DNA from 2 places in the Desulfogranum marinum genome. Region 1 is predicted to be linked to the other one. Evidence: riboswitches for the same ligand, from Rfam matches in the RefSeq annotation. Region 1 holds a riboswitch; the other holds the start of a gene.

Region 1 (8,113 bases):
TGGGTTCTATCCGCTTTGCAGTTGAAATGATGAACAGGGCCAATGTTGCCGTCGCCCCAGGAGCAGGATTTGGTGAGGAAGGAGATGGTTACCTTCGCCTTGCACTGGTTGAAAATGAAAATCGCATCAGACAGGCACTCAAACAAATGAAGCGGGCATTGACTGAAATTGACAAAGAAATAGAAGCTGGTACTTTTCAACTAGAGCAGGACTAACCCGAATCTCTCATGAACATTGTGTCAATATGTTCAATTGGCAAGAATTTCATTATACTAAGAATAAATAGATGGAATTGTAAATTTTCACAATGTTCACCAAAGGTCAGTCCATGCGGTACCATCTTCTTCAGTATTTTGGCAGTAAAAGGTAAGCGTAGACTCCGATAGCCGACTATAATTTACTGCCAAAAACTTTGAACCTGGCACCGCCTGAACTGATGAGAAATCCGGGCCAAGTAGTAGGCTCCAGGTTAACGGTTACTTAAGGATTGAACCGGCTATGTGGAAAAACCAAGCTCTTTTCTTTGATGATGCTGCCGGAAAGTGGCTGCGTTTTTCCTCACCCCTGGAGGTACTGGTCGCCCACACCGTTGATGATGTTCTCCCTCTGTTGGCAACGGTTGAGCATCGGGTGGACCAGCAGGGGTATGCTGCGGCAGGATGGATCAGTTACGAGGCTTCGCCGGCCTTTGACGATGCACTGGTCGTCAACAGAGACACCTCAGGATTCCCGCTCCTCTGGTTCGGCATTTATGATGGACCTGTCCATGGCAAGCAGCCAAAAGAGCGAAGCCTGCCAACTCTATCCTGGGTACCGACAGTCAGTGACGATGAGTATAAACATGCCATTGCTCTCATTAAGCAGCTAATAGCCAATGGCGATACCTATCAGGTAAATTATACCTTTCGCCAACACGCCAAACTCGTTGCGAAAAATGTGCAAGGACTGCTTTCTATGCTCAATCAGCAACCGCCCTACTTTGGCGGTTGTATTTCCACGCCGGAGTGGTTGATCACGAGTGGCTCACCTGAATTGTTTTTCAGCCTGGACAGGCAGCATATTGTTTCCCGCCCGATGAAGGGCACAGCTCCGCGCGGTATTAACAGTGAAGCAGATGCGCACTTAGCACAGCAGCTATATACCTCGGTAAAAAACCGTGCGGAAAATGTCATGATCGCGGATATGGTGCGAAATGATATCAGCCGTATTGCTGATCAAGGGTCGCTCAGGGTTCCTGAAATGTTTACCATTGAACAGTATCCCACCCTGTTGCAAATGACCACCACTGTGGAGGCGGAAACCAGGGCACCTTTTACGGGTATCCTGAAGGGATTATTTCCCCCGGCATCCATTACCGGAGCCCCCAAAGCCCGTACCATGGAAATCATCGCCCAACTGGAGACCACTCCCAGGCGTATCTATACAGGCACCATGGGGTTCCTCCTTCCTGGAAGGCGAGCACAGTTCAATGTCGCTATCCGAACCTTGCTCTACGATCGGCAACAGGAACAACTCGAATACGGGGTCGGCAGCGGGATTGTGTGGGACTCTGACCCATTGGAAGAGTTACAGGAATGCAGGACCAAAACCAGGATATGTGACCCTCAACCTGCATCCTTTGCGCTGCTGGAGACCATACACTGGAGCAAAGAACAAAAATACACCCTCCTTGAAGAACATTGCAGCCGTATTAGGGCATCGGCACGCTATTTTGGCTACCCCTTTAACACACAAAAATGTGTCCAAGGATTAGCAGATTTGGCTGCAACCTTCACAGAAAGCCATTACAAGATCCGTGTCACCCTCCAAAAAGACGGTACCTTGCAATACCATCACGAATCTTTCCCTGCGCCTAAACAAAATCGAACGGTAACTGTTTCTTTGGCCAAGGAACCCGTCGATCGAACTGACCGATTCCTCTACCACAAAACCACCAATAGAACGGTGTACGAACAAGCACGGGCAGCATGTCCGAAAGCTGATGATGTTCTGCTGTACAACGACCGGGAAGAACTCACCGAAGCGACCATAGCCAATATCATCATGGAAATCGACGGTACGCTGTATACCCCACCTCTGCGTTGCGGTCTCCTTCCTGGCACGGCCCGAGCCCAGCTCTTGGCAACAGGGCAAATCAAAGAAAAAGTATTGCCGGTTGCATTGCTTGAAAAAGGATATCCGCTCTACTTGGTCAATTCTGTTCGTGGCAGATATCAAGCCATCATGGTACCCTAGCAGGCATGGTCTTGAACCCTTCCTGCATCATGTCAACGCAGGAAGCTGAAATATCACCCTAGGAAAGGAGCAAACCCCATGAACGGCGTATTTCTAGACAGCGAAAGCCTGGCTGACCTTGACCTCTCCTCGTTACAAGCGCTTTTTGATACTTTTGAGATATATGAGCAGACCGCCCCGCAACAAACAGAAGAACGTATCCGCAAGGCAGAAGTGGTGATTATCAACAAAGTGAAGCTTTCCCGTGATATTATAGAGAGCGCCCCTCACCTTAAACTGATCTGTCTGGTTGCAACAGGAACGGACAATGTGGACTGCCAGGCGGCAAGGGAAAACAGCATTACGGTCTGCAACTGCCAGGCATACGGTACCGACTCCGTTGTCCAGCATGTTTTCGCCATGATCCTTGCTCTGCACACCAACCTCATACCCTATACCCAAGCCGTGAACCAAGGCAAATGGCAGCAGGCAAGTCAATTCTGTCTCCTTGATTATCCCATCGTCGAGCTCAAAGGCAGAACTCTGGGGATTATTGGGTATGGTAACCTGGGCAAGGGGGTTGCACGAATTGGAGAAGCATTCGGTATGTACATCCTGCTGGGTCAGCGTCCAGGTACCAGCCAAGATGGAAGAATTCCACTCGTTGAACTGCTCCCTCAGGTGGACGTGTTGACCCTCCATTGTCCCCTTACTGACCAGACCCGCAACCTGATTGATAGAGACGCCCTCCAACTGATGAAGCCGACCAGTTTTCTTATCAATGCAGCTCGAGGAGGCATTGTTGAGGAGACAGCCCTTGCTGATGCCCTGCGTGCTGGTATCATTGCCGGTGCAGCAACGGACGTGCTTACCAAAGAACCACCGGAATCAACCAACCCGCTTTTAGCTGCCGATATTCCCAACCTGATTATCACTCCTCACTGCGCCTGGGGGAGCTATCAGGCCAGAGAAAGGATTGTCTCCCAGACTGTTGACAATATAACCACATTTTTAGCCGGCAATCCTGCACGAGTCGTGAACTGAATCGACCCGAAAGCAACCCAGTAAATTCCGTCTTATCACAGAATATGAACCCAGTACGCCTCACCACAACCTTTACAGACCTCCAGGAATTGTCCCTCTACCTCCGCCGATTTGCAAGGGAGAGGGACTGGGAGCAATACCATTCTCCTAAAAATCTTGCAGCAGCTCTGAGCGTTGAAGCCGCAGAACTGCTGGAGCACTTTCAATGGAAAACAGAGCAACAGAGCGGGAACCTTACCCAAGACGAGCAACAGGAAGTTGCTTACGAAATGGCGGATGTCCTCATGTATCTCACACGAATGGCTGACTGCCTGGGGATTGACCTGCTGGAAGCTGTGGCCAAAAAAGTAGCACTTAATCACCTTAAATATCCTGCTCCGGATGACGTTAAACAAGGTAAGCAGAGGTAATGAGCAGGAAAACTATGATGGCCCCGGAAAAAATACTTGCGTTTTTCCTGCAAAACCAGCCACAAATAAGCCTGCGCCCACTTGGTCTGGGAAAAATCAATGACACCTGGCTGGTAACTCTTAATTCGAAAGAACGGCTTGTCTTGCAGCGTTTACCTGCTGCTGTATTTCCAGATCCCCAATGCGTTATGCACAACATACGCCTTATAACCAATTGCCTCCACGCATGGTCACAACAAGCAGAGGTTCACGTCCCCTTCCTTTCGCTGTATACCAATCCCGATGGCGAGGATCTCTTTATTGATCCCGATAAAAATGGCTGGCGCCTGCTCACCTATATTGAAGGCTCACGTACGGTTGAGGAACTGGAATCGACACAGCAGGCCTACCAGATTGGCCGTATGCTTGGCCGGTTTCACACGATCCTGGCCGATGTGGATCAGGATCGGCTGCAAGAGCCTTTACCAGGATTTCATGATACGCTTTCCTACCTGGAAAAATATGACCGGATCAGCCGACGCTCTGCCGTAAATACCCTTGAAGAAATTACCTGCATTCAATTTATTGGGCAGATGCGAGACATAGCCGCAACCTTTGCAGAAAGAACAGATACCCTCACCCGCCTGGTAATACACGGCGACCCCAAAGCGTCCAACTTTCTCTTTGCCGAAAATGACGACATTGTGATCAGTATTATCGACCTGGACACGGTGCAAGCCGGGCTTCTTCTCCATGATTTGGGCGATTGTCTGCGTTCCTGCTGCAACCGACAGGGAGAGGAACATGATAATCCAAAGGGAACAGTTTTTTCGGCTGATTATTTTGCAGCTATCCTTAAAGGATATGGTTCAGTAGCAGCATCACTGCTGGGTGATGCCGACCTCCAGCTCCTTTCGGATGCAGCCGGTCTGATAAGCTTTGAGCTCGGTATTCGCTTCTTTACCGACCACCTCTGTGGGAATAGATACTTTAAAACATCCAGAAAAAATCAAAACCTGGACCGGGCACTGATCCAATTTCACTTGGCAGACTCGATCATAAGGCAACAACCTTTGCTACAGACAATTGCGGCTGATATTTTCAGAACCAGCCCAATGAGGTAGTGAACGTAGAGGGGAAAATGTGTGTAGATTGATGATGGAGATCATTCTCATATCCTTCCTGCCATAGAGCATGACAGGAAGGAAAAGGATGTTACTTGCACTTCTCTTTACTGGGGTGACAGCAGGTACCTTTTAATCCCCGCACATCACTTTGGTGTTTTGCAATGGAAACAATGGTCTTCAAACGTTTTTCCATCTTGCCCGATACATCTTTCTTGAGCATTTTTTCTGCTTCTTCACATATTGCCTTAAAAGCCTTGTCTATTTTATCGCTAGGTAGCATAGAGTATCCTCTTCGTATAGATAGTAACTGTAGATCCTTAGTCATTTGATCTTCTTATGAAAATAGGAACCTATCAAAAAAAATCAAGGTGCCTCCCACCGTTTAGGAAAACACCTTGAAATAAAGAAAAGCCAACGCCCTCAAACGAGGTCTACTTTCAGCTGCTACTTCAACAAAATCCCTCTTTCTTTTGCAGCATCAGCAATATGATCGACAAAAAGCTGGGCAAACTTGTCGTTAGAACCAAGCCCTTCCATTACAGCCTCAACGTCGTAACCATCAGCATTGAGCATAGATTTCCAGGAATCGTCTTCCTCACCGGCCATATCGTTGGTAGCATGGTCACCGGCAACAATCATGAACGGCTTCAAGATAACTTTCTTGGTATCAGCATACTTTAAGTGGCTTGCAAAATCATCCAGGCTTGGGTGTCCTTCGACTACACCAACAAAAGTTGCAACATCAGGATAAGCTTTGCGCATTTTCTGCTGCACTTCGCTGTATATTCCGGTGGACCAATGCTCATTTCCATGACCCATGTAGACTAACATCGCTCCTTCTTTTTTGGCCATTTCCGCATCAGCAGCAAGGGTTGCAATAGCCGCATCCACATCTACATGATACTCATAACGATCTCCAGGCATACCAAGTGCGGGACGTCCCATCACGATAGTGTTAAACGGACGCCATTTATCTTTCATTGTCCGGATAGAAGCTATGGCATTGACGTACTGCATCAGGTCATGAGACTGCTCCATAAAGAACATATGGGTGGGCTGAACAATGATATTTGTATACCCTTCTTCACGCAGGTCGCCAAAGGTAGCAATGACATTTTCTACATAAAGTACTTCTTTTGGAATCCCCTGATCAAGCCATTTTTGCGCTTCCGCCTGCCGCTCTTTCCATACGGAGCGTATGATATTGGAAGTAAAGGTGACGCGGACCTCAGTCCCTGGGTACGCAGCTTTGACCTTATCCACAATATTGGTAATGGATTTAACCGCACTGGGAACAGTAGTACCAAAGCTGGCTACAATAATTGCGTTCTTACTTTCCTTCGGCTGGCTCATCCCACCAGAGGCGAATGCTGCGGTAACACACATTGACAACGCGAAAACGGCTGTTGTCACTACAATTTGCATGAACTTTTTCATCGAGAATGCTCCTTTTTTTATACGATCCATTTCAAAAAAAAATCCCCGAATCATTGTAAAAATGATTCGGGGATGCCCTTGTAAATCCACGTATCTCTATCAGTCGCCTTGTCCACAGGAAACGATCTTTTTTTCAGGTAGGTCTTCTGACTTTCGAATCTACCTACTCACTGCGCCTTCCCAACATGTATGTCAGTGGCATTGTGCAGCTTTCGTCCTCGATTACAGCGGCGGGCCCGTCTCCGAATTACACGGAATTCCCTTTTCATCCAATAAAGGAGCCTGAAAACAGGGAACAATCTACCGAACAAGAAATCAACATGTCAACAAAAAACGAAATAATATCTTATAATTCCAATTTCATACTTTACAAAAGTATTCCTTGTTACATGGATATAACAAAAAAATTAACCCTTGAGTCCAATGCTGTCTGCAACAAAATTGTGATGATAAGAATCAGCTCAAATAGCTACTCATAGGGCGTCCCACAGATTCTCCCGTTGAGATAAGCTACCTGGATCTTTGCCTACCTGCTGTAAATTACGCTTTTCCAAATATGAGGCACCTATAAGCAATTACAGGTCTTATCCTCAAGTTTCTCGTTTAATTAAAACGTTACCCAGCCGCTCTCTCAGCAAAATCAATTGCAATTAATAGACTGCCTTGGTACATCCCATAGCCAGTAAAGAAATGACTCTCCATTATTTTACATCGCAAATCCTTTTAGTGGGCCTGCTTACCAGGTACCAGAAAGACAACGTAAGCCATCATTTTGAAATAACTGAAGACCAGTTATCCCCTCTGAGGATTCTCTGCAATCAAGATTATTTTCGTACTCCATTTTCGAGAGGTTCTGAACAATCAGGGCATACGGAAGGATTGCATACTTTCCCATTTAACTTATCAGGAGATAAGAATGACACAGGCCAAAAGTGGTGATAACGTCACTATCCATTACACAGGCAAACTAGCAGACGGAACAATTTTCGACTCATCAGAAGGCAGAGAACCGCTCCCTTTCATCATAGGCAAGGGGCAGGTGATCGAAGGATTTGAGGAAGCCGTCATCGGTATGAAGCTGGGTGAAGCCAAAACGGTGACCATACCATCTGAAAAAGCATACGGGCCCCGTAATGAGCAAATGATTATTAATGTGCCCATCGACCAGGTACCACCAGATATAACCCCTGAAGTAGGAATGCAGCTCGAACTCATGAACGAGGCTAACCAGCCGGTAATAGTCCGTATCACTCAAATTACAGAAGAACACGTTTCCCTGGATGCAAATCCACCGCTTGCAGGAAAAGACCTCACTTTTGATATTGAACTGGTCACCATTAGTGGTTGATTGATATTCAACTCCAGGCAAAAATCCCATCCATAGCCAGGCGGGGAAAAGCCAGCGCTATTTCCCTGCCTGCCTGTCTTTCTCATTTTCGCTCACTCTCTGTGCTGTTTTGAGTAAACTCAAAGCATCCTTATTCTCCACCGCAAAAGAGGGCTATATGCATCTTCGGAGCTGCCTGAACGTACCTTGCCATCTGCGATTAAAAGACATATCATGTAGAAATGGTTGTAACCCAAAAACGATAATTTTAGCCTGAGGAGTAGCAAAATGCCTGGAAAAATCTTTTATCGTGAACGAATGAAAGTAAAAGAAGGGACCCAAACACCTCGATTCCGTATAGTTGCGGTCAGTGGAGTTGATCTTAAGGTATACGCTGATCATATTCGCAAAAAAGAATTGCAACAGATTGCAAAAGCTACCAAAGCGGAGTTAGTCGCCCTTGAGCGAGACAAAAACAAAAAATAAGACGACATTAGCGCATAAGGGGGAGAGAAAATTATGGCATTGGTGCGAGAAAAGGATGGCAAAAGACTGCATGTTGAAAGTCCACTTAT
Region 2 (8,113 bases), 1.3 Mb from region 1:
AGGCGGTGGAGATAACCTTGGCGCCGCGGTCATGACCGTCCTGGCCCATCTTCGCAACCATAATTCGAGGACGTCGTCCTTCTTCTTGTTCAAACTCTTTGGTCATTTGAATGACTTTTTCTACTTCTTCCTTTTCGCTGAATTCGGATTTGTAGACACCGGATATGGAACGGATGACAGCGGTGTGACGGCCCCATTCTTTCTCCAGCGCATCGGAAATCTCTCCCAATGAAGCTCTGGCTCTGGCAGCTTCTATGGCAAGCGCCAGCAAGTTGCCTTCCCCGGTTTTTGCGCATTGAGTTAACCCGTTCAAAGCGCTTTGACATTTGGTTTCGTCGCGCATTGATTTGAGTTTTGCCAGGCGTTCAAGCTGTGCTTCGCGAACAGCAGTATTGTCTACCTCAAGGGTATCCAATGCTTCTTCTTTATCCAGGCAAAAACTATTGACTCCGATAATTTTTTCTTGTCCCGAATCGATCCCTGCCTGTCGACGAGCTGCAGCTTCCTCGATCCTCATTTTGGGGAGACCAGTTTCAATAGCCTTGGCCATACCGCCGAGACTTTCAATCTCTTGGATAAGAGACCAGCCACGCTGCATGATCGCTCCTGTCAAGGCTTCAAGGTAGTAGGAACCGGCCCAAGGGTCAGCAGGGCGGAGGATATTGGTTTCATCCTGCAGGTAGAGCTGGGTGTTTCTAGCGATACGTGCGGAGAACTCGGTGGGCAGTGCAATGGCCTCATCCAGTGAGTTGGTGTGCATGGACTGGGTGTGGCCAAGGGCTGCAGCCATTCCTTCGATAACGGTTCGGCATACATTGTTGAAGGGGTCGCCTTCGGTCAAACTCCATCCTGAAGTCTGACTGTGTGTCCGCAGTGCAAGGGACTTTACATTCTTGGGATCAAAAGTCTTTATAATTCTTGCCCAAAGAACACGGGCAGCCCGCATTTTGGCAATTTCCATAAAGTAGTTCATGCCTTGGGCCCAGAAAAAGGAGAGCCGTGGAGCAAAGGTGTCGATATCCATACCCGCATTTACACCAGCACGGGCATAGTCCCAGCCATCGGCGAGGGTATAGGCCATTTCAATGTCTGAAGTCGCACCGGCTTCCTCCATATGATACCCTGAAATACTGATACTGTTGTATTTCGGCATGTTTTCGGAAGTGTAGGCAAAGATGTCGGAGATGATCTTCATCGAGTTTGCCGGCGGATAAATATAGGTGTTACGAACCATATATTCCTTGAGAATATCGTTTTGGATGGTTCCGCCTAACTGACTCTGTTTAACCCCCTGTTCCTCTGCAGCGACGATATAAAAGGCCATGATTGGCAGTACTGCGCCGTTCATGGTCATGGAAACCGTCATTTCATCGAGAGGAATACCGGCAAAGAGGATGTTCATGTCCAGGATGGAGTCAACCGCAACCCCAGCCTTACCAACATCACCTACAACCCTTTCATGGTCAGAGTCGTACCCACGGTGGGTAGCAAGGTCAAAGGCAATGGAAAGACCTTTCTGTCCAGCTGCCAAATTACGACGGTAAAAAGCATTACTTTCTTCAGCTGTGGAGAAACCGGCATACTGGCGAACCGTCCATGGTCGCATGACAAACATGGTCGCATATGGTCCGCGAAGGTAAGGGGCAATGCCAGCCATATAGGAAAGATGGTCAAGCCCTTGGTAGTCGTCGCGCCTGTACATAGGTTTGACATCTATTTGTTCCACTGTTTTCCAAACCAGGTCTTCAGCAGACATGCCTGTTTCTTTTTGAATGGCTGCCGCCCATGTGGAATAATCCATGCGCGACTTGGTCGGATCAAAGGCTATATTTGTAAAATTAGGATTGCTCATGCTGTCACCCCCAAATGTTTTTGCACTTTGCCTAAAAGTTCCAGAGCGTTTGAACGTATATGCAGGAATTCATCGACACCGGCCTCTTTGAAGGATTCTATATGATCTTGAGGGTATCCTGCTAAGATGATAAGGGTGCCCGGCTGGGCAGATTTTATCTTGCTCACTAAAGGTGGTACTACCTCAGGGTAGTCAGTATCTGTAGAACAAATAACCACCGCTTTAGCTCCTGAATCCAGAGTTGCTTCGGCTGCTTCATCAACTGAACCAAAACCATCGTTGCCGATTGTTTCAAAGGCTCCGACATTGAAAAATGCTGTGGAGAAATCCGCACGGGCTTTGTGTTGTGGGATAGGGCCCATGTTAGCTAGAAAAAGCTTGGGAGTCGCACCTGTTTGGGCGGTATAGGCTTCTGTTGCACGACGGAGCTGTTCAAACGGTTCAGGACCACGGTGGATATTGAGCGGGGTAACCGTTTCCGTGGTTGTAGTTTCACCACGGAGAGCCTGGAATAGATCTCCAAGAGTTGCACCGGCTGATGCTGCGGCTATGGCCTTTTCAACAGTGTCGGCAGTAACGTTCTTTTTGCTTGCAGCTACTTGTGCCAAGGCTGCGTCACGAGCTGCTTGATCTGCTTGACCTTCATATTGGATAACCTGTTCAACTCGGTCAGCCTGAAATGCAAAAGCATCGAGCTCATCAGTTGATTCAGGCTTTTCCAAGAGGTTAGGGTACATATTTGTACCAACAAAGCGATCTTTCCGGATAGCAATATTTTTGGCACGTTGAGCAGCAATTTCAGCAACTTGCTGCTGAGGAGTTCCTGCTTTCAGGAAGGTAAACATGCCGCCCTGCTTTTCTATTTCCTGGAACTGTTCCCAGGCTTTTTTTGCTATCTCTCCGGTGATAGTTTCGACATACCAGCAACCACCGGCTGGATCGACCACTTTATCAAAATGACCCTCATCCCTGAGGACGATGTGGACATTTCGTGCAATACGTCTGGAAAATTCGTTGGGTTGTCTGAATATTTCGTCAAAAGGACTGACATGCATGGAATCCACTCCGCCTGCCACTCCGGAAAAAGCCTCGGTGGATACTCGGAGCATGTTAACCCATGGGTCAACATGGGTTTTGTTCCAGGTTGAGGTGCGGGCATGGATTCTCATTTTTCTGGACTCTTCGTTGCCACCGAAAGATTCCACTATTTGGCACCAGACCATTCTTGTTGCACGAAATTTGGCAATCTCCATGAAGAAATCAGCACCAATGGAAAAGGCGAACATGATTCTGGGTGCTATTTCATCGATGGTGAGTCCTCGTTCCTGCATGGCTCGGACGTACTCAACAGCCGTTGCCATAGCATAGGCCACTTCCTGTACAGCATTGCCGCCACTACGCTGATAAGGGTCAACATGAACAGCAATAGTTTGTAACTCGGGAGCATTGGCCAGGCCCCAATGGGTTACTTGTGCCATTTCATCATAGGCTTGGGAAAGTGGAAGAGGTAGCGATCCCTGCACAGCAAGATAACTTAACGGATCAACAGCAATACAGCCTGTGAGCTTTTGTGGATTCGTACCCTGTTTTTTCAGATGTGCTGCCAGCAACGCGGTCATCCCGACTCCTGAAAATCCACAGTGCAGTTGCATCGGTATAGCAGTGAAATCAATGTCCTTGAAAGCCTTTTCAAAATCTGCCATCGTAGCAATAGAAAGCCCATCTTTGCCCACATCTTCAGCAGCAGCCTTGTCTGGATTGATTCCTTTGCAGGTGGCATTGTCAAAGATTACATTGAGTGCATTCTGCCCGCGACCGAGGTCGTTAAGGGCTGCTGCGTTAAATTCTTCAGGGTCTGAGTCGGTAATTTCCTGGGCAATCTCCCAGGGATTGACAACGCTTGCTGATGCAGAGGTCCCACGCACATACGGTAATTGCCCGGGTAAGGTGTTTACAAAATCGAGTTTGTCCAAGTCATGCTGGAAATACATCGGTTGGATATCAATCCCTTCGTAGGTCTTTTTTACCAGTACCTTATCAAATGGTTTACCCTTGAGCTGTTTATCAACCGCCTCTAGCCAGTCCGCATGGGTGTGAGCAGGAAAAGCCTGTAAGATATCTAAAGCCTCACTCATTTCTATCTCCTATTCCATTGTTGGATGGTTCGAAAAAAAACAAAAAAAAATCCCCCAGCTCTTTAAAAAAGAGCTGGGGGATTGCGCCCAGTTTACTTCATCACCCCAAATAAACTGCTACATGCTTCAACAGTTTACATCATGCAAATACGGTTTCCTCGCCGTTTGCCCTGATAGAAAAGTCAATGGTAGGTCTTCTGGCTTCCGGATCATCCTACTCGCTACGTCTTCCCAACCATAAACGGCCAGTGACATTCTGCAGCTTTCGTCCTCGGTTACAGCGGCGGGACCACAACGGATTTGCACCGTTTTCCCTTTTAAGCCCGATGGTTACATCAAGCACCAATACTTTGTATGTATGCTATGTTTCTTAGATTAAATTTTAAGAGGTGTCAAGTAAGTTCGATTAACTGGAAATAATAGTTGTAATATGATGTGTTGAGATTGAGTTTAATACAGGGTGATTATTGAGACAAACCAACAGGTATTTAATATTATTTCTTTTGTTTCTAAAAGTTATCATGGAAGCACAACTGCCAATATTTTGTGTTGACAAATTCGAGTGGCTCTATTTAGAGTGCACTTCTACCTGGTGCTTCTCATAGGGAGGAGCGGTAAGAGGGAATCCGGTTTAAATCCGGAACTGTCCCGCAGCGGTGAATGGAAACGACCGCCGTCATTGAGCACTGATTCGTGTAAGGATTGGGAAGCGACGGCCAGTAGGGACGTAGAATGATGTCCATGAGTCCGAAGACCTGCCAGGTTTATTCATGCTTGCCAATCTGGTGCAAGCGGACCTTCGCGGAAAGGAGACAAACATGTATGATGGTTCCCCGGCAGCGGCAGCTGTCTCCCCTGAGCTGTTTTTCCAACATATCCGTAAACGCAACGGTATCGTAACCCCCTTTCAGGCCGAGAAAATTACTGGCGCCATTTTAAAAGCCGCCCAGGCAACTGGCGAATTCGATCAACCGGAAGCACGAAGGTTGACTGTTTGGGTACTAGGACTTGCAAAGGCATTGGTAGAAAACGAAATTCCCGAAGTCGAGTCCATTCAGGATCTGGTGGAAGAGGTCCTGTTAAGTTCTCCTCATAAAAAAACCGCAAAAGCGTATATTTTATATCGGGAGCAGCGTAGCCTGGCCCGTAAGCTGGCAGAAGAGGCAGATGTAAGAATTATTGATCAGTATCTGGAGCGATTAGACTGGAAAATAGAGGAAAACTCGAATATGAGCTATTCTCTTCAGGGGTTGAATCACTATATTTCCAGTGAAATCAGTAAAACATACTGGCTCAATGCCATCTATCCGCCGGAGGTGCGTGCAGCGCATGAAGCAGGCGATCTCCATTTGCATGACCTCAGTCTGTTGTCAACCTACTGTGTAGGATGGGATTTGCAGGACCTGCTGCGTCAGGGATTTTGCGGAGTAAGCGGCAAGGCCGTGTCGATGCCAGCCAGGCATTTTCGTTCAGCGCTTGGACAGGTAGTAAACTTTTTCTATACTCTACAGGGAGAGGCAGCCGGTGCGCAGGCCTTTTCCAGCTTTGATACTCTGTTGGCTCCCTTTGTCCGTTACGATGGCCTTGAGTTCGCTGATGTTAAACAGGCCATTCAGGAGTTCGTTTTTAACCTGAATGTCCCCACCAGGGTCGGTTTTCAAACACCATTTACGAATTTGACCATGGACCTGCAGCCTCCAGCAACCATTGCTGACCAGCCGGTTATTATCGGCGGAGTGCTTCAGGAGGCAACGTATGGTGATTTCCAGGCGGAAATGACCATGATTAACCAGGCCTTTCTGGAGGTAATGGGGGAGGGGGATGCCCAGGGGCGGGTGTTTACCTTTCCCATTCCCACCTACAATATTGCCGCTGATTTTGATTGGGACAACAGGGAGCTCGATGTTTTATGGGAGACAACGGCAAAATATGGGATTCCCTATTTTGCCAATTATGTAAATTCAGATCTTTCCCCGGAAGATGCCCGTTCCATGTGCTGCCGGCTACGGCTCGACACTCGCGAGTTAGCCAAGCGTGGTGGTGGCCTATTTGGTGCCAATCCTCTGACCGGTAGTATTGGCGTGGTAACGATCAATCTGACGGCGCTTGGCTACCAGGCAACCTGGGAAGGTGACTTCTTCACTCGACTCGATCGTCTGCTGGATATTGCCAAGACAAGCCTTGAGGTAAAGCGAAAGGTTCTGGAAGATTTCACCAGTAAGGGATTGTACCCTTATACTCGTTTTTATTTGCGACAGGTACATGAACAGTCTTCCTCATACTGGAGCAATCATTTTTCCACCATTGGTATTATCGGCGGCAACGAGGCATGTCTCAACCTGTTTCAGCAGGATATTGGTACAGATAAAGGAAGAGCATTTGCAGAGCGGGTGCTTGACCATATACGCGATCGTTTGGTCGCTTTCCAGGAAGAGACTGGTAACTTGTATAACCTTGAAGCCACTCCGGCTGAAGGTACTGGTTACCGGCTGGCCAGAATCGATCAAAAGCGATTTCCCAACATGCGATGTACTCTTACCGATGAAACCGATGAGGTGCCACTGTATACCAACTCAACCCAATTGCCGATAAACTATAGTGAAGATGTATTCCAGGTGTTTGACCTTCAAGACACACTACAGACAAAGTATACTGGTGGGACTGTGCTCCATGTTTTCCTCGGAGAAGCTGTGGCGGACAAGGAGGCATTAAAAACATTTGTTCGTACTGTTTGCTCCAGGTACCAGCTTCCTTACTTTACTATCTCTCCCTCTTTTTCTATCTGTCCTACCCATGGCTACCTGAATGGTGAGCAGGAAAAGTGTGAACACTGCGGAGAAAAAACAGAGATTTATTCAAGGGTGGTTGGCTATATGCGACCCATTGGTCAGTGGAATAAAGGCAAACGTGCTGAATTCGGCAAAAGACGTCATTTCCACGTGGAGGCGCAGCCATGTTGATAGGTGGTTTTCAGTCGTTTACCCTCAGCGATTATCCTGGGAAGCCGGCAGCAATAATTTTTACCCGGGGATGTAATTTTAAATGTCCCTACTGCCATAATCAGCATTTATTAAGGATGTCCGAACAACACTCCCCCTCTATGGAAGAAGGTGTCCTTGGTTTTATGGAAAAGTCTACTGGAATGCTCGAAGGACTGGTCGTAACGGGTGGAGAACCTACTCTGCAACCGGATTTAATGCGCTTTGTGTCGGCAATAAAAGCACTGGGATTTGCGGTGAAGCTGGACACCAATGGAAGCAATCCGCAATGTTTGCGGGAACTGTTGGACAACAACTTAATCGACTATGTTGCTATGGATGTGAAAGCACCTTTTAGTAAATATAGCCAATTGTGTGGTATTGCCGTTGATACAGAAGCTATACGTGAATCCGTCGATGTTATCGTTTCGAGTGGTAAGGATCACCATTTCAGAACCACAGTCTACCCCGCATTGCTTGGTGAAGAAGATATCCAGGAGATTACCTCGTCTATTCCAGAGACTTCGCGTTATGTAATCCAAAAGTATAGACCGGTGCCTGAAGCAGCGTAAAGAATTGGAAACAATATAGGCTAACCTTTGGGTACCACAGGTTAGCCTATGTACGCACACTCAATCGGAGTTTGTTCCGTTTACAACAAGATCGTCACTGTTAGTTTTCTACAGCAACAAGAGAAAGGGAAAGAGATTTTTCCAGTGCCTGAATCTTGTCCAATGTTTCTTGTTCAACCAGCGCCGGCTTAATGTCTTTGCAGGAGAAAGAAAGCAGAGGCTTACCAATTTCTTTTTCAAGTTTTTGAATTGCATTCAGGGCGTCATTGTTTAATTCTGAGTAGCTACAAAGCATGATATTCTCCGGTTGGGTTTGGCAGATAAGATTTTATTCTACGCTTACATTATTTACACATGGAGACAATAATGCAACGGGAAGAAATCTGGAGTGGAGTGGGAGGTAAAAACTACTGATTTGTGATTGAGCGGAGATAAGTACGAAGGTTTATCTTGCTGTGTGTGAGATTAAGCTTTTTACGGATATTTTTTCGATGAAATTCAATTGCATCAACGGAGCACCCTTGGATACTTGCTATTTCTTTGGTTGTGCGTCCGTCGCGGATTAATGTTGCTATC

The links. Region 1 has a riboswitch for cobalamin ahead of ACHZCY_RS10635 (sirohydrochlorin cobaltochelatase). Riboswitches for the same ligand answer to the same signal wherever they lie in the genome.
Region 2: another riboswitch for cobalamin. It lies ahead of ACHZCY_RS16095 (methylmalonyl-CoA mutase family protein); the one in region 1 lies ahead of ACHZCY_RS10635 (sirohydrochlorin cobaltochelatase).

The regions. Positions count from the first base shown of each region.
Region 1 is NZ_CAXXRO010000004.1:397,676-405,788, forward strand. It holds gene ACHZCY_RS10605 (aminotransferase class I/II-fold pyridoxal phosphate-dependent enzyme) at 1-215, shown strand, start outside; gene ACHZCY_RS10610 (chorismate-binding protein) at 499-2,235, shown strand; gene ACHZCY_RS10615 (2-hydroxyacid dehydrogenase) at 2,314-3,258, shown strand; gene ACHZCY_RS10620 (nucleotide pyrophosphohydrolase) at 3,303-3,668, shown strand; gene ACHZCY_RS10625 (phosphotransferase enzyme family protein) at 3,668-4,771, shown strand; gene ACHZCY_RS10630 (hypothetical protein) at 4,863-5,054, opposite strand; gene ACHZCY_RS10635 (sirohydrochlorin cobaltochelatase) at 5,219-6,211, opposite strand; cobalamin riboswitch at 6,331-6,512, opposite strand; gene ACHZCY_RS10640 (FKBP-type peptidyl-prolyl cis-trans isomerase) at 7,128-7,559, shown strand; gene ACHZCY_RS10645 (hypothetical protein) at 7,827-8,024, shown strand; gene ACHZCY_RS10650 (amino acid kinase family protein) at 8,058-8,113, shown strand, end outside.
Region 2 is NZ_CAXXRO010000004.1:1,664,852-1,672,964, forward strand. It holds gene scpA (methylmalonyl-CoA mutase) at 1-1,852, opposite strand, end outside; gene ACHZCY_RS16095 (methylmalonyl-CoA mutase family protein) at 1,849-3,987, opposite strand; cobalamin riboswitch at 4,158-4,349, opposite strand; cobalamin riboswitch at 4,561-4,764, shown strand; gene ACHZCY_RS16100 (ribonucleoside triphosphate reductase) at 4,806-6,947, shown strand; gene ACHZCY_RS16105 (anaerobic ribonucleoside-triphosphate reductase activating protein) at 6,941-7,537, shown strand; gene ACHZCY_RS16110 (hypothetical protein) at 7,638-7,832, opposite strand; gene ACHZCY_RS16115 (LuxR C-terminal-related transcriptional regulator) at 7,945-8,113, opposite strand, start outside.